Regions from separate parts of the Streptomyces sp. NBC_01750 genome, predicted to be linked through region 2. Evidence: riboswitches for the same ligand, from Rfam matches in the RefSeq annotation. Region 2 holds a riboswitch; each other region holds the start of a gene.

Region 1 (5,602 bases), 1.9 Mb from region 2:
TCGCGCAGCTCGGCCAGCCCGAGGAGATCGAGCGTCTCCTCGACGCGGCGGCGCATCACTTGGGGTGCGAGGCCGAGCGACTCCATGCCGTACGCCAGCTCGTCCTCGACCGTGTCGGTGACGAAGTGGGCGAGCGGGTCCTGGCCCACCGTGCCGACGAGATCGGCGAGTTCGCGCGGCTTGTGGGTACGGGTGTCGCGGCCGTCGACGGTGACGCGGCCGCGCAGGGTGCCGCCGGTGAAGTGCGGGACGAGGCCGGAGACCGCGCCCAGCAGTGTCGACTTGCCGACACCGGACGGCCCGACCAGAAGCACCAACTCGCCCTCGGGCACGGTCAGGTCGACACCGCTGATCGCGGGTGCGCCGGCATCGCCGTACGTCACCGACACGTCTTCGAAGCGGATCACGGTTTCTCCTGCGAGGCGGGTACGGGCGCGATGAAGGCGGGAAGCAGACCGATGACGATGCTCGCGGCGGGCAACAGGGGCAGCGTCGGCGCGGTCGGCGGTACGACACCGGGGTGCAGCGCCTCCGGGTCGTATGTACCCGCCCGGATCATCAGGGCAGCGACGACCGCGCCGGATCCGGCCACCAGCCAGGACCGCGGGCCCCAGCGGTCGGGACGGTAGCGGGTGCGTACGGAGCGCCGGCCGCCGAGCCGGAGACCGGCGAGCGCGGCGAGGAGCCCGGCGACGAGGAGGGGCAGAGCGTACGAAGCGCCCTCCGCGGCGAGCAGTCCGTACGAACCGGCGCAGACGCCGAGGAGCCCCCCGAGCGTGAGGACGGTGGTGGTGCGACGCACGGCGGGCGGGACGTGCGCGGTACGTCCGTACCCGCGCGCGTCCATGGACGCGGCGACGGCGACCGACCGCTCGAGCGCGCCCTCCAGGACGGGCAGCCCGATCTGCACGATCGCCCTTATGCCGCCGGTGGGGCGGCCGCGCAGGCGGCGGGCGGTGCGCAGCCGGACCACGTCCGCGACCATGTTGGGCGCGAAGGTCATGGCGACGACGACGGCGACGCCGACCTCGTACAGGGCGCCCGGGAGGGACTTGAGCAGGCGGGCGGGGTTGGCGAGCGCGTTGGCCGCGCCGACGCAGATGAGGAGCGTGGCGAGCTTGGCGCCGTCGTACAGCGCGAAGAGCAGCTGCTCGGCGGAGACCCTGCCGCCGATGCGTACGCCTCGCGCCCAGTCGGGCAGCGGTACTTCGGGGAGGCTGAACAGGACATGGGTCCCCGGGATCGGCGAGCCGAGGACGACGGAGAAGAGCACGCGCACGCCGATGACGAAGAGCCCGAGCTTGACGAAGGCCCCGTACGAACGGGCCCAGGGCGCGTCGGTACGCCGGGCGGCCACGACGTATCCGGCGACGCCGACGAGGAGCCCGAGAAGCAGCGGATTGGTGGTCCGCGACGCGGCGGTGGCCAGCCCGAGGGCCCAGATCCACCAGGCCCCGGCATGCAGGGCGTTGCTTCGACTGGCGGCGGGCGCGAGGAAGTACGACCTGCGGGGCGGTGTGCCGTCGCCCCGGTGACCGGCTGTTCGCTGCGCTGTCTCGTCGCCTCGGTGACCGGCGGCCCGTGCCGGTGCGAGGCCGGTCGCTGGGGACGGCTTTCCGCGGTCCCGGTGGTCGGCGGCTTGTTGCGGTGCCGTGCCGCTCCGGCCAGGGGCATGGGGCTGCGCCCCGTCGCCCGGGTGACCGGCTGTTCGCTGCGCTGTCTCGTCGCCTCGGTGACCGGCGGCCCGTGCCGGTGCGAGGCCGGTCGATGGGGACGGCTTTCCGCGGTCCCGGTGGTCGGCGGCTTGTTGCGGTGCCGTGCCGCTCCGGCCAGGGGCATGGGGCTGCGCCCCGTCGCCCGGGTGACCGGCTGTTCGCTGCGCTGTCTCGTCGCCCGGGTGACCGGCGGCCCGTGCCGGTGCGAGGCCGGTCGATGGGGACGATCCGTCCACCGGCCGTTCGGCCGCCTGCTGTTGCGTCGCGTCGCCGTGGCTGTCGGCCGCCTGGGGCGACGCCCCGTCAATCCCGCGCCTCGCCTCCGGGCCGCGGGTCACCGCATCTCCGGATCCACCCCGCCGCAGTGGCTCCGCCTCGTCTCGCACCGTCGATGCCCCGGTCGTCATCCCCGGCGGCGGCGTGACTGCCACACCGCCGCGGTGCCGAGTACCGCTACCGCCGCGATGCCGGCGATGAGGCCGACCGACGGACCGCCCTTGTCGTCATCGCTCCCGCTGTTCGCCGCGGACGCGGACGTGGCCGCAGAAGCTGACGGCTCCGGTTTCGCCGCGACCTGTTCGCCGCAGCCCGACTTCGGGTAGCCCGAGATCGCGCAGAGCAGCGCTTCGCTGTTGTACCGCAGCGGCTTCGCCACCGATGCCAGCGCCTCCGCGCTCGTCGCGTCCTTGCCGACCTGCGTGCACGCCGACCGCGCCGCGGGCGGGGTCTCGCCCGCCGGCGCGTCCGCCGGCGTTCCGGAGTCGATGACCAGCGCGATCCGCTTCATGCCGTCCTTCGGTGGCGTCCCGCCGCAGATCGCGTCGAAGTCCGGGGCCTTTCGTGGCTGCGCCGAGTCCCCGCTGTCCTCGCTCACCGAGAAGCGGAAACCGTTCACCGAGCCGTCCGACGGCCTCGCCGTGGCCGGTCCCTCGGTGGCGTACGTCCACTTCCCGCCGCCGCTCTGCCAGAACGACCAGTAGCGGTAACCCGCCGCCTGCGCCGGACCCGCGCCCAGCACCGTGAGCGCGGCGCCGAGCGCGAGGACGAGACAGAGGACTCGGGTGCGCATCACCGCTGCTGGTTCTTCTTGCGGCCGCTGATGAGGATTCCGGCGCCGACACTGGCGACGAAGAACACGCCCACGATCCACCACACCCCGACGCCCGAGCCGGAGTCCTTCTTCTCGTCCTTCTTCTCGTCCGCGGCCTGCGCCGGCTGCCCCTTCGCCGACTTGGGCGCGGGGCCCGTCGCGTTGAGCCCCGCCACCAGGTCCGTCCCGCCGAAGCTCTTCGGGTCCGCGCCACTCGCATGCGCGGCGAAGATCAGCTGCGCGTACGCCGCCGGGCCGGACGCCTTCGCCCAGGCCGCCGAGTTCTGCCGCAGCCACTCCAGCGGCTTCTTCGCCTGGTCGCCGAGGCCCTGCGCGTTCAGCGCGACGATCGCGTCCGCCGTGTTCCCGAAGTCCGGCTTCTCCGTCGGGTCCGTGGCGCCCGGCATCGGCGCCGTGTCGAGGTGCCCGGTCCTGGCGAGCGCGGTCGCCAGGTACGCCGCGCCGTTGTGCGCCGCACCCTCGACCGTCGTCGCCTTCTCGCAGACCGTGCCCTTGGCGTCCTTCGTGCCCGCCGTCACGACCAGGCCCTTGCCGTGCGCGCCGGCCACGGCCGCCGCCGTGGAGTCGGCGACGATGCCGGGTGACTTCAGCTGGAAGACGAACGCGCCGCCGTCCTTCCCGCCGCACGGCTTCGCGAACGCCAGCAGCGCGTCGTACGGCGTCTTCCCGCCCTTCGACTTCACCGCCGCCGGCTTCTCGCCCGCCGCCGCGAGCGCGCCGATCACGATGGACGTGGAGTTGGCGTCGCTGGCTCCGCCCGGGTTGTAGCCCCAGCCGCCGTCCGCGTTCTGCACGGACTTCAGCCAGTCGGCCGTCTTCTTCACGGCGGCGTCCTGCCCGCCGAGCGCGGCGAGCGCCTGCACCGCGGCCGCCGTGGCGTTGGAGTCCAGCGGCAGCTTGGCGTCGCACGCCTTGGTCGCGTCCGCGCGGTACGAGGGGAAGCCGCCGTTGTCGCACTGCTGACCGGTCAGCCAGTCCACGGCCTTGTCGGCCGGCGTGACGCCCACCGTGTCCTGTGCGAGCAGCGCCAGCGACTGCCGCCAGACACCGTCGTACGTCGGGTCGCCCGTGCCGTACAGACCGGCCGGCAGCACGGTCGACGGCTTCGGAGACGGCGCCGCTGTCGCGGCCGGTGCGGCGGCCGCGACAATGGCCACGCCGAGTACGGCGGAGGCGGCGAGCGATATGGCGCTGCGGCGAACGGTGGTCATGGCGGGCTGGGCCTCTCCTGGGGGAGCCGGGCACAGGCACGCTGAGGTACCAGGGCTCCGGCTCCGTATTCCTCGACGGTGCCGGCCACCGGCGGCTGCCGGTGGCACGAGCCGGTCACGACCGTGTACGGGGCATTCCGACTCACCGCCTGCGACGGCGGTTCACGGTTGCGGGTCAGCGCCGGATTTGCACCGGCTTCCCCCCGTACGGTCATGATGACGACTCGCTCACTGTACCGACCGGTCGTCGGCCGGACGCCGGTGGCCACCCCGGGCCGGACCGCCACGTACTCAGACCGCCACGTACAGCGTGGGGCCGCTCCCCGCGAGCACTTCCGCGTGCCCGAGCTTCACCAGGCGCCGCAGATGCGCCTCCGCCTCCGAGACCGCGATGTTGCGTGATCCGTACGGGATCTGCTCCCAGGGCCGGTTCCACTCCATCCGCTCGGCGACCTGCCACGCGGTGCGCGGCGCGGCGAGCAGCCCGAGCAGACCGGTGAGCCGTTCCTCGTGGTGGGCGAGCAACTCCCGTACCCGGGAGGCGGCGTCGGGGAAGGCGTACTGGTGAGCCGGGAGCACCTCGGCGGGTGCGAGGCGGCGGATGCGCTCCAGGGAGTCGAGGTAGTCGCCGAGCGGATCGGTGACGGTGGCTGTGTCGCCGGCGGCCGGATCCTCGTAGAGGCCGATGTGCGGGGTGATCCCGGGCAGCAGATGGTCGCCGGAGAAGAGCCGTCCATTGCCGGGGCTGCCCGCCGGATGGGCCTCATCCAGGTGGAGGCAGACATGGCCGGGCGTGTGGCCCGGGGTCCAGATGGCGCGCAGCCGGCGGCCCGGCAGGTCGAGGAGTTCGCCGGGAACGATCTCCCGGTCGGGCAGGGCCCCGCGCAGGCCCGGCAGCGTGCGCATCCGGCCCGAGGCGCGGGCGGCGCGCAGCGGCGCGGTGTGCTCGTCGGGGGCGCCGGCCCTGGTGAGCTTGTCCGCCAGATACTCGAGCCAGAGGGCCGGTGCGGCCTCCCTGGTGCGGCGTACGACCGCAGTGTCCGCGGCGTGCATCGCGATCCAGGCGCCGGAGACCTCCCGGACCTGTCCGGACAGTCCGTGGTGGTCGGGGTGGTGGTGGGTGATGACGACGCCGTGGATGTCACCGACCGCGACATCGATCGAGCCGAGACCCGCGACGAGGGTGTCCCAGGAGGCCGGGTCGTCCCAGCCCGTGTCGATGAGTACGGGCCCGCGGCCGGTGTCGAGCAGGTGGACCAGCGTGTGACCGAGCGGGTTGTCCGGGATGGGCACCTCGATGGACCAGACGCCCCCGCCGTGGTCGGTCACCTGGGTCATGAGGCTCTCGTCTCTCCTGGGCGGCACGGCCATCGTTCACTATAACTAGAACTGGTTCCAATGGTCGCCCAAGTCGACTGTCATTCCCGGGGAGTTGGCCGGCCTGCGGCGCGCCGACGACGAAGGCCCCGGCCGGCGAACCGGTCGGGGCCTTTCATCGGTGGAGCGTGCGCGCCATCCCCGCGGAAGCGGGACCGGGGCGGATGGCGGCCGGATTCCTCGTGCCC
Region 2 (5,602 bases):
GCCGGCCAGGATCGGCGGCCGGACATAGCGGGTGCCGTACGACTGGACCCAGCCCTGCTGCGTCGCGAGATAGCCGCTCAGCTGCTCGGCGAAGTACTGGACCATGTCATTGCGTTCGGGCTCGCCGTGTACGAGAACGTCGATTCCGGTCTTCTCCTGGAAGGAGATGACCTCGCGGATCTCGGCCTCGATCCGCTCGTTGTACCCGTCGGTGCCGATGCGCCCGGCCCTCAGGTCCGCTCGCGCGGTGCGCAGTTCGGTGGTCTGCGGGAACGAGCCGATCGTGGTCGTGGGCAGCGGCGGCAGACCGAGGCGGGCGCGCTGGGCCGTGGCGCGCTCGGTGTACGGGAGGCTGCGGCGGGTGTCCGCCCGGGTGACTGCCGCACTGCGGGCACGCACGGCGGGGTCGTGGGTGAGGGCGGAGGTGGAACGGGACAACAAATCGGCCCGGTTGGCCGCCAGTTGGGCGGCGATGCTGTGAGAGCCCTCGGTCAGGCCACGGGCCAGAGTGACGACCTCGTGCGTCTTCTGGCGGGCGAAGGCCAGCCAGCGGGCGACCTGGGTGTCCACATCGCGCTCCGCGGTGGCATCGAGGGGCACGTGCAGCAGCGAGCAGGAAGGCGCCACGTCCACCCGGCCGGCCAGGCCGAGCAGGGTGGCGAGTGTGGCCATGGACCTCCCCAGGTCGTTGATCCACACATTGCGGCCGTCGACGACTCCGGCGATCAGCCGCTTGCCGGGCAGACCTCCGGCAGCGGCGAGGTCGTCGAGGTTGGCGGCACCGGCGCCCGTGAAGTCGAGTGCCAGGCCCTCGACCGGCGCCTTGGCCAGCACGGGGAGGGCTTCGCCGAGCCGGTCGAAGTAGGAGGCGACCAGGAGCTTGGGCCGGTCGGTGAGCGCGCCCAGGTCGCGGTAGGCGCGGGCCGCGGCGTTCAGCACGGCCGGCAGCCGGTCCTGGACCAGAGCCGGCTCGTCGAGCTGCACCCATCGCGCTCCCGCGGTCCGCAGGTCGGACAGCACCTCGGCGTACACCGGCAGCAGCCGGCCCAGAAGAGTGAGCGGTTCGAAGTCGGCGGGGACTCCCGGCGCGGGCTTCGCGAGCAGCAGATAGGTGATCGGCCCGACGAGCACCGGGCGTGCCGTATGACCGAGCGCGAGGGCTTCCTTGAGCGCGTCGACCTGCTTGGCCGGGTTGGCCGTGAAGACGGTGCCGGGGCCGAGTTCGGGGACCAGGTAGTGGTAGTTGGTGTTGAACCACTTGGTCATCTCCAGGGGCGCGACATCCTGGGTGCCGCGGGCCATCGCGAAGTAACCGTCGAGCGTGTCGGCCTCGAAGGCCGCGCGGTGACGGTCGGGCACGGCACCGACCATGACGCTGGTGTCCAGGACATGGTCGTAGTACGAGAAGTCGCCGGTGGGTACTTCGTGGATTCCGGCGTCGGCGAGCTGCTGCCAGTTGGCCCGGCGCAGCTGGGTGGCGGTCTCCCGGAGGGCGTCGGCGCCGACGCGGCCCTTCCAGTAGCCCTCGATGGCTTTCTTCAGTTCCCGGTTCGGGCCCTGGCGCGGGTAGCCGTAAACAGTGGCCCGGGCTCCTGCGGCTGCAGATGTGGACACGGAACTCTCCTTCGCGAGTCTCTCGTCGGGCGACCCCGGAACAGGTCGTGGGACGCGAAGGAATGGCAACCGGGGCAGCGGCCGCACACCTGTTGGATGTGCCTGTGCCTGCCCGTACCGCCGCCGACCCGCCCACGAGGTCACCGAGATCTCCGCGCGCGTTCGCGCACGGGCAGTGGCAGGTCTTCGGACTTGCGGGCTCGCCTTCGTTCTCGTTGTACGAAGGCACCTACTGGCCGTCGCTTCCCAGACCCGTTTCCGGGGCCAGTGCGTAAGACGGCGGTCGTTCCCGCTCACCGCTGCGGGGCAGTTCCGGATTCCCACCGGATTCCCTCTTGCGACGCGCCTGTCTGGAGGACAGGGCGAACCAGCTGCGGGTCCAGCCTAGGCTCTGCCCACCTCACACGTAACACCGCGCCCACATATCGGACGGCCAGAAGCTCCGCTCACCTCGCTGGATCTGAGCGGGAGCGCCTGCTCAGCCGGTCCGGAATACGCCGGCGAGGTGAGCGGCCAGTTCTTGGGCAGTCGGCGGGGAGAGCCGGGCGCCCAGGTAGCCGTCCGCGCGCACCACGAATGCCGTCGGATCCTGCACCCCGTAGCGCTGCCGGAACTCGCCGCGGCCGTCGTGGTACACCGGCAGCCGTGTCCCGGCCGGCTCGCCGTCGGCGAGCACCGCGCATGCTTCCACCTTGTCCTGCGACAACTCCCTGGCCACAGTGGCGAGTTCATCGAACGTTTTGCCCGCATCGCCGTTCCCGTACAGCAGCAGCAGGTGCCCGCGGTCCCGCAGCAGGTCGTACAGCCGCAGCGGGTACTCGGTGATCTCCCCGGTGAGGCCGCCGCAGTCCGGGGCCCGGTCGCCGGGCTGGGGGCCGGGCCCGTTGTCGCGGCTGGGGTAAGGGCGCCCCACGATCGGGCTGCCGCGGTAGCCGACGAGCAGCTGCGCCTCGCGCAGCAGCAGCGTCGCCGGGTCGGTCGGGTCGGCCTGGACGCCCTCGGCGGCGTGCCGGACGGTGCGGCCGACGACCTCCTCACCCACCGGCCGGCGCTCGGCGTCGTAGCTCGTGAGCAGCCGCGGATGCGCGGCACCCTGGGCCGCGAGGGCGAGCTTCCAGGCCAGGTTGTACGCGTCCTGGATGCCGGTGTTCATACCCTGCGCGCCCGTCGGCGGATGGATGTGCGCGGCGTCCCCGGCGACGAAGACCCGGCCGTCGCCGTACCGGTCGACCAGTCGGTGGCTGATCCGGAACACCGAGGACCAGCGCATGGCGGAGGCGGTGGTCGGCTGCGGCGCCAGCCGGTCCAGGACCGCCTGGATGTCGGAGAGCGACGGGGTCGGGCCGCCCTCCAGGCCGTGCGCCACCCCGTCCCGTCTCCGGTCGCCGCCCCCGGCCTGGCGGGAGGCCGAGAGCTCGGGCGGCACCAGCATCGACATCCGGTACCTGCGCTCGCCGGGCAGCGGGATACACACCAGCAGGTCGTCGACGGCGCCGTCGGCACCATGGTGCATGGCGCGTACGCCGTACCCGCGCGGCAGGTCCCAGTCGACCTCCACATCGGCGAGCATGTACTCCTCGGGGAAGGCGCCCCCTTCGAAGGTGAGCCCGAGTTCCCTGCGGACGACGCTGTGCGCACCGTCGCAGCCCACCAGGAACCGGGAGCGGACCTCCTCCTCCCCGGAGGGGGTGACCAGCCGACTGGTCACCCCGTCGGCGTCCTGGGCGAATGACACCAGCTCGGTGCCGCGCTCGATCCCGGTCCCGAAGCGGGTCAGGAACTCCTCGAGGATGCGCTCGGTCTCGTACTGCGGCAGCGCGGCGAAGCCGTACGGCACCTCGGGCGGCAGCGCGAGGTCGAGCCGGGCCTGCTCGGCGCCGTTGATGTATGTCAGCTGCCCGCGCATCGGGACGGCCGCTTCCAGCGCGGCCCGAACCAGACCCATCCGGTCCCAGATCTCCAGGGTGCGTGGCTGGATGCCCACTGCCTTCGCGTACGGCAACCTGGCCGGCAGCCGGTCGACGAGGCGGCAGGTTGCCCCGAGCCGCCGCAGCTCCACGGCTGCGGTCAGCCCGACGGGGCCGGCGCCCGCGATCAGTACGTCCGCGACGTCGGTGTGCACCATGGCGTCTCCCGGCGAGTGGCCCCCGGTATGAGCGGATCCACCTACATGGTCGCCCGCACGGGGGTTCCGAGCCACCGCCGGCCGCCGGGCGAGCTCGGAGGCTCTCACTCCCACCGAGGCGCCGGCGGCCGGTCCTCCCTACCTGGGGGATCGCCTGACATGGCCGGCCGGGGGCGCCGCCGACGACGGCCGCCCGCGTCATTACTCACGCGGGCCACGGTCGTCGGCTCAGTCCGGGTCCTTGTTGAGATCGCAGGGTGGGAACACTGTGTCGCAGATCCGTCGGCCACGGCCGGACCGGCCACCGACACCGGTGGAGTCGGTGGAGCTGCCGGGTGTGTGGCGCCGGCGGTTGTCCCGGACAACGGCCGGACCAGCCCGGACAATTCCCACGCTGTCCGGGACGGTGAAACCCGTTGCCGCAGGTGGGTGCCTTTCGAAAGGCTCGGACCCCTCCCCATCGCCATGGCTCCGAAGGCGCGCCACTGCGCCTTGGAGGGATCGAACGAGAGGACACATCATGGCCACACGTCACCGGCACCTTGCTGCCGGGCTCGCTTCCACTGCTCTCGCGCTGGCGACGGTCGTCGCCGGCTCGGGCGCCGCCGGCGCTGCCGACAGTGACCGCGACTGGTCGGCGAGGAATGACTTCGGCAGCGGCCGGGGCCGCATTACGGTCGGCAACGGCTTCACGTTATCGGGCAACGTCACGGACAAGAGGAGCAATCCTTCGACCACGTACGTGTACGTCAGCTGGCGGGAGTGGAAGTCGGGCGGCTACCTCCATTTCAACGAGCGGGCCAACGGCTCCGCCACCAACGGCACGACGAAGAGCGTGTCGTACCGCAGGCTCACTCCGAACCAGGTCGACAGCATCCGTATCACTGTCTGCACGTCGGCCGGTGGCTGGTACTGCGGCAGCCCCGGCTGACCGCGGAGCGCGTAGCCGGCCGCCCGGTTCGACGGCGCGGGCGGTTGTAAGGCGTGCGCCGTGTGTGGCCCGCCGGACGGGCCACACACGGCGCTCTCCGCGCTCTGCCCTCGCAGGGTGGGACGGCCTGGGGCGCAGACGGCTCCGGCTCGTGGGGGCACACCGACAGGCGGGTGACGGACCGGACTCGTACCGCACAGGCCGTCCGGGTGCGTCACGAACCGCTGGACGCACCCTGCCCGACGCGCAGACCGGATCCCCTCACCCGGGCCTTGATGCCATCGCGCTCCACGGTGATGTTCTGCAGTCTCAACTCCTTGAGCGAGTCCGGCAGTTCGAACGAGAGGGAGAGCCGCTCCGAGAGCTCCGGCGGCTTGAGTGCGAGCAGCGCCTCGACCAATCCGGGGTCGATGCCCGCCTTCCGCAGCAGCTGCGGATGGTCAAGGACCACATCGACGAGATTGACCTTCATCAGGCGTTCGATGAACTTCGGCGCGTTGGTGAGCCGGTGGAGCTCCTCCTCGCTCCGCAGCGCCCGGCGGACCTGCTCCTTGGACACTCCGAGCCGGTCGACCACCGCGGGCACTGCGAGCAGACCCTTCACGCGAGCCGCTTCACGGCTGATCCGCTCGGCCGCCTCGCGGTGCAGCCGTAGGCCGGAGTGGACCGGGTCCTTGCCCGGCCGGTAGGTGGCCACACCGGGAATGTCGAGCTGCATGCCGTCGAGAGTGGTGGTGAGAGCCCGTTCATTGTCGCGCTGGATGCGGGCACGTGCCTGTACACGCAGATCCTGTCCGGCGACGTCGAGTTCACCGTTCACGCGCACTCCGTCGGCTCCGCTTCCGGTGAAGCGGAGCTGCGAGGCGCCCAGTTCGCGGTTGAGGTCGTCGAAGGAGAGCAGCACCTCGCCGTCCAGTTCGCCGATGACGGCG
Region 3 (5,602 bases), 1.3 Mb from region 2:
GCCGTAGAGGACGACGTGCTGGGCGCCGTAGCGCACGGCGTAGCGGATGGCGGCGTCCAGGTCGCGCCACTCGGAGTCGCCGAGGTGACCGAGCCCGTCCGGGGACCTTGGGGCGCCGACGTCTCCGCGGTAGCCGATGTCGAGCACCGGGAACCGGTGGACATGCAGGAATTCCATGATGTTCATGGGGTGTTCCCGGGTGGCGCCCAGGCCGTGCACGGTGATCACCCAGGTGTCGCGGGCGCCGGGCACGAACCAGGCGGGCAGCCCGCCCAGTTCGCCCGGGATGTCGACATCGCTGTACTTGAGGCCGAGCGCGCTGTCCGGGTCGCCGCTGTGCACCTGCGGGGTGAGCCGCACCCGGGTGCCCGGTTCCAGACTGCCGTGGCTGACGCGTTCCAGGCGGCGTACGACGGTGTCGGCGGCGTGCGGCACGTCGTCGAGGGCGGGGCCGACAACCGCGTGGACGTCCGGGCCCTCGAGACCGTACGTACCGGGGCGCAGCGAGGCGAGGCTGCGGGTCAGGGTCACCCGGTCCGGGGTCATGGCGTGCACGGTGAGCGGGGGGTCACCGGGCAGGGGCCTGCCGGGCGGCGTCTTGAGCGCGAGGTCGCTTGCGTAGCGGCCGGCCGCTATCGCGGCCGCGCCGACACCGATCAGAGTGGTGACGGCCACTGCCGTCGCTGTTGCCGGGCGCACCGTTCCAGTGTCGGCACCCGCGCGCCGCGCGGCCAGTGGACGGGGGCCGCCGGTGTCTGCGGAGATCTCCGGGGTCGAGGCGACCCGGGCAGCGGGCGTGTCCCGGGCGTCAGCGGGGCTGGCCGTAGCTCTGGAGTTTGTCCGCCACCTCACGCAGCTGGGCCCCGGAGAGCAGGGTGGGCGAGTAGCCGGGCACCGCGGCGGCGGTGATCCAGAGCCGGCACATCCACTCCAGCTGAGCGGTGCGGTCGTAGGCCTGGTCGAGGGAGTCGCCGTAGGTGACCGTGCCGTGGTTCTGGAGGAGACACCCCGTGCGGTCCCGCAGGGCGCTCAGCATGTTCTCGGCCAGCTCCTCCGTTCCGTACAGGGCGTAGGCGGCGACCCGGACGGGGCCGCCGAGGGCGGCCGCCATGTAGTGGATGAGCGGCAGCTCGGGGACGAGGGTGGAGACGGCGGTGGCGTGTACGGCGTGGGTGTGCACGACGGCGACGGCACCGGTGTTCCGGTAGACCTCGAGGTGCAACGGCAGCTCGCTGGTGGGGGCGAGATCACCGAGGACCTGGTTCCCGTCGAGATCGACGGCGACGGCGTCCTCGGAAGTGAGCCGGTCGTAGGGCACTCCGCTCGGGGTGACCAGGACGAGTCCGCCGACCCGTACCGAGACATTGCCCGAGGTGCCCACGACCAGGCCTTCCGCCGCCGTTCTGCGGGCCGTGGCCACGAGGTCTTCCCATGCCCGCTCGATCGCGTCCTGCCGCACCTGATCGGTCATGCGGTGATCCTGTCAGGCGGGGCCGCGCCGCCACAGAGGCCGCAGTGACCGATATCACCCAATTCGCCAGAAATGGCGCCTTTCATGGCATCGCCCGTACCGTTGCCGCGGCGATCGACAAGCGGAGTGACGGTTCCTCACTTGCGGACACCGCAAAGCCCGTCCCAGTTCATCTTCCGTTCATCCAGATTAACTACGTTCGCCGAGCCACTGACGTCAAACGATTGCCTGGGTAAATGGAACACATCACCTTGCTGCTCGCGATTGTGATCGTGACAGCTCTCGTGTTCGATTTCACGAACGGTTTCCACGACACCGCCAACGCGATGGCGACGACCATCTCGACCGGCGCTCTGAAACCCAAGACGGCGGTGGCCATGTCCGCCGCGCTCAACCTCGTCGGCGCATTCCTGTCCGTGGAGGTCGCCAAGACGATCTCCAGCGGCATCGTCACCGAGTCAGGCATCACACCCGAAGTCATCTTCGCGGCGCTCGTCGGCGCCATCCTCTGGAACTTGATGACCTGGCTGATCGGCCTGCCGTCCAGTTCCTCGCACGCCCTCATGGGCGGTCTGGTCGGCGCCACCATCGCCTCGGTCGGCGTCAGCGGCGTCAACGGCGGCACGGTCGTCACCAAGGTGCTGATTCCCGCGATCGCCGCACCGCTGGTCGCCGGCGTCGCGGCGTTCCTCGCCTCCCGGCTGACGTACAAGATCGGCAAGAACGCCGACGCGAAGGCCACCTCGAAGGGTTACCGCTCCGGCCAGATCGCGTCTGCCGGCCTGGTCTCGCTGGCCCACGGCACCAACGACGCTCAGAAGACCATGGGTGTCATCACGCTGGCTCTCGTCGCCGGCGGTGTCCTCTCCCCCGGCTCCAACCCCCCGATGTGGGTCATCCTCTCCGCCGGTCTCGCGATCGCGACGGGCACCTACCTCGGCGGCTGGCGCATCATCCGCACCATGGGCACGGGCCTCACCGACCTCCAGCCGCAGCAGGGCTTCGCCGCCCAGACCAGCGCGGCCAGCGTCATCCTCGCCTCCTCCAACCTCGGCTTCTCGCTGTCGACCACGCACTCCTGCTCCGGCGCCGTGATGGGCGCGGGTCTGGGCCGCAAGGGCGGCGTGGTCCGCTGGTCCACCGCCACCCGGATGTTCGTCGCCTGGGGCCTGACGCTGCCGGCCGCGGGCCTGGTCGCCGCGGGCTCGGAGTTCGTGACCAAGCAGGGCGACTGGGGTGTCGCGGTCGTCGCGGCCTTCCTGATCGGCGCCTGCGCCGCGATCTGGTTCATCTCCCGCCGCCAGGTGGTCGACCACACCAACGTCACCACGCCGGACGCCGAGCCCGCGGGAGTCGTGACCACCGCCATCGCGGCCGTCACCCCGCCGCCGGCCGGCACGCCCGCGCAGGACTTCAAGACCACCATCCCGGCTCCGGCCTCCGCCGACTCCGAGCCGACCCAGCCGGCCACGGTGTAAGGACAGATCAGCATGAGTATCGACTGGGCAGCTCTCGGCTCCGTCTTCGGCGTGAGCCTCGTCGCCACCGTCGCCCTGGTGGGTCTGTTCACCCTGGGCGTCGTGGGCCTGACCAAGCAGGAGTCGGCGGCCGCGCAGGGCGGTTCCGCCGCCCTGGCACGCACCGGCGCGTACGCCTGCTTCGCGCTGTGCGCGGCGGCCGTGGCGTACGGGATCTATCTGATCGTCACCTGACGGCACAGTTCCACCGGGCTTTCGACAGCCGCTTCACAGGCCGGGCCGGGCACCCCTTCGGGTGACCCGGCCCGGCTTTTCCGTCGCGGGCGAAGCGGCAGTACGGCCCGTTTTCGACACCTAGGACGATCCGCTCCCCATGTGTGCCCCAACACACTCTTGCACCGCAGGTCAAAGGCAAGTTGACGGTCGTTCTCGCAGCGTGGTGGACTGCCGAGGCCATCTACGGCGGCAGAAGAGGAAGCCGGTGCAAATCCGGCGCGGTCCCGCCACTGTCACCGGGGAACAATCCCCGGAAGCCAGGAACTCTCACCGCCGATCACGTCGAACCAGGGCGCGGACACCCTGAGTGAGGACATGTCGCCATGCCCGGCTGCGGTTCAGTTCCTGCTGTGAGTACAAGGGTCGTTCGAGGCGAAGCGTCGGCCTGAACCCATGCGTGCCGACCGTGAATTCGTGTACGGCGCCACCGCCGGCCTGGCCGGCGACCTGCTGCTCGGCGACCCCCGCCGAGGCCATCCGGTCGCCGCGTTCGGGCGGGCCGCGGGCGCTGTCGAGCATGTCCTGTGGCGTGACCACCGCGGCTGGGGCGCGCTGCACACCGCCGTGTGCGCCGGTGGCGCCGCGGGTGCCGCCGCGCTTCTCGCGCGCGGTGTACGGGACCGCGGCCGCGCATCCGTCGCGCTGATCGCCGCGGCCACCTGGGCCGTCGTCGGAGGGACCTCGCTGGGCCGGGAGGCACGGGCCATCGGCGGCGCGCTCGCCGCCGGGGACGTGGATGTGGCGCGGGAGCGCCTGCCGCATCTGTGCGGGCGCGATCCGCAGGCGCTGGACGAGCAGCAGATCGCGCGCGCCGTCGTCGAGTCCGTCGCCGAGAACACCTCCGACGCCGTGGTGGGCGCACTGGTCTGGGGCGCTCTCGCGGGCGTGCCCGGTCTGGTGGGGTTCCGTGCCGTCAACACGCTGGACGCGATGGTCGGGCACAAGTCGTCCAGGTACCGGCGGTTCGGCTGGGCCTCGGCGCGGCTCGACGATGTGGCCGGCTGGCCAGGGGCCCGGCTCACCGCGGGTCTCGCGGTACTCGCGGGCGGGAACGCTCGCGGGGCCGTACGGGCCTGGCGGGCCGATGCGAAGAAGCACCCCAGCCCGAACGCGGGCCCGGTGGAGGCCGCGTTCGCGGGTGCGCTCGGCGTACGGCTGGGCGGGACCCTCTCGTACGGCGGCCGGGTCGAGCACCGTCCCGTTCTCAACTCCGGCGGGCGCCCGGTGGAGTTCGGCGACATCGAACGCGCCGTACGGCTCTCGCGCCGCGTCGGCTGGCTGACACTGGCGACCTGCGCGGCGGGCCGCCTCGCGGGTCACGCACTGCGCGCGCGGCGCGCGGGAGAGGGGCGGGGATGAGCGGGCACAGAGGCGGCGGGCTGCTGATCGCGGGGACGACGTCCGACGCGGGCAAGAGCGTCGTCACGGCCGGGATCTGCCGGTGGCTGGTACGGCGGGGAGTGAAGGTCGCGCCCTTCAAGGGGCAGAACATGTCGCTCAATTCGTTCGTGACGCGTGAGGGCGCGGAGATCGGCCGGGCGCAGGCCATGCAGGCGCAGGCCGCACGCGTGGAGCCGAGCGCGCTGATGAACCCGGTGCTGCTCAAGCCCGGCAGCGACCGGTCCAGTCAGGTCGTGCTGATGGGCAAGCCGGTGGGCGAACTCAGTGCGCGGGGGTTCTTCGGGGGGTCCGGGCCCGCGGCGCAGCCGCAGTCAGCCGCGGGGTCCCCGGCAAGGACACTGCGCGGGGGCCGGCAGGAGGCGCTGCTCGGCACCGTCGTGGAGTGCCTGGAGGAGCTGCGGGGCACGTATGAAGCCGTGATCTGCGAGGGGGCGGGCAGCCCGGCCGAGATCAATCTGCGGCGTACGGACATCGTGAACATGGGCATCGCGCGAGCTGCACGGCTCCCGGTGCTGGTGGTCGGAGACATCGACCGCGGTGGGGTCTTCGCCTCGTTCTTCGGGACCACCGCGCTGCTCAGCGCCGAGGATCAGGCGCTCGTCGCCGGGTACATCGTCAACAAGTTCCGCGGCGATGTGTCGCTGCTCGAGCCCGGTATCGAGATGCTGCGCGGGCTGACCGGGCGGCACACGTACGGGATTCTGCCGTTCGCGCACGGGCTCGGCATCGACGAGGAGGACGGGCTGCGCATCTCGCTGCGCGGCGCGGTACGGGAGTCGGTGGTCGCGCCGCCCGTGGGCGAGGACGTGCTGCGGGTCGCGGTGTGTGCCGTGCCCCTGATGTCCAACTTCACGGACGTGGACGCGCTGGCCGCCGAGCCGGGTGTCGTCGTGCGGTTCGTGGACCGGCCCGAGGAGCTCGTCGACGCCGACCTGGTGGTCCTGCCGGGAACCCGGGGCACGGTCAGGGCCCTGGC

Evidence for each region. Region 2 has a riboswitch for cobalamin ahead of metE (5-methyltetrahydropteroyltriglutamate--homocysteine S-methyltransferase). Riboswitches for the same ligand answer to the same signal wherever they lie in the genome.
Region 1: it holds a riboswitch for cobalamin, as region 2 does, so the genes downstream of both, OG966_RS12545 (prenyltransferase/squalene oxidase repeat-containing protein) here and metE (5-methyltetrahydropteroyltriglutamate--homocysteine S-methyltransferase) in region 2, are expected to answer to the same signal.
Region 3: it holds a riboswitch for cobalamin, as region 2 does, so the genes downstream of both, OG966_RS09800 (cobalamin biosynthesis protein) here and metE (5-methyltetrahydropteroyltriglutamate--homocysteine S-methyltransferase) in region 2, are expected to answer to the same signal.

The regions. Positions count from the first base shown of each region.
Region 1 covers NZ_CP109137.1:2,783,023-2,788,624, reverse strand. Annotated here, with positions in the region: gene OG966_RS12560 (ATP-binding cassette domain-containing protein) at 1-407, opposite strand, end outside; gene OG966_RS12555 (energy-coupling factor transporter transmembrane component T) at 404-1,465, opposite strand; gene OG966_RS12550 (SCO2322 family protein) at 2,119-2,784, opposite strand; gene OG966_RS12545 (prenyltransferase/squalene oxidase repeat-containing protein) at 2,784-4,037, opposite strand; cobalamin riboswitch at 4,149-4,282, opposite strand; gene OG966_RS12540 (MBL fold metallo-hydrolase) at 4,329-5,375, opposite strand.
Region 2 covers NZ_CP109137.1:899,654-905,255, forward strand. Annotated here, with positions in the region: gene metE (5-methyltetrahydropteroyltriglutamate--homocysteine S-methyltransferase) at 1-1,614, opposite strand, end outside; cobalamin riboswitch at 1,775-2,002, opposite strand; gene OG966_RS03970 (FAD-dependent monooxygenase) at 2,093-3,739, opposite strand; gene OG966_RS03975 (hypothetical protein) at 4,260-4,670, shown strand; gene OG966_RS03980 (LmeA family phospholipid-binding protein) at 4,885-5,602, opposite strand, start outside.
Region 3 covers NZ_CP109137.1:2,159,808-2,165,409, forward strand. Annotated here, with positions in the region: gene OG966_RS09780 (alpha/beta hydrolase) at 1-699, opposite strand, end outside; gene OG966_RS09785 (class II aldolase/adducin family protein) at 809-1,471, opposite strand; gene OG966_RS09790 (inorganic phosphate transporter) at 1,708-2,949, shown strand; gene OG966_RS09795 (hypothetical protein) at 2,962-3,183, shown strand; cobalamin riboswitch at 3,373-3,511, shown strand; gene OG966_RS09800 (cobalamin biosynthesis protein) at 3,619-4,584, shown strand; gene OG966_RS09805 (cobyric acid synthase) at 4,581-5,602, shown strand, end outside.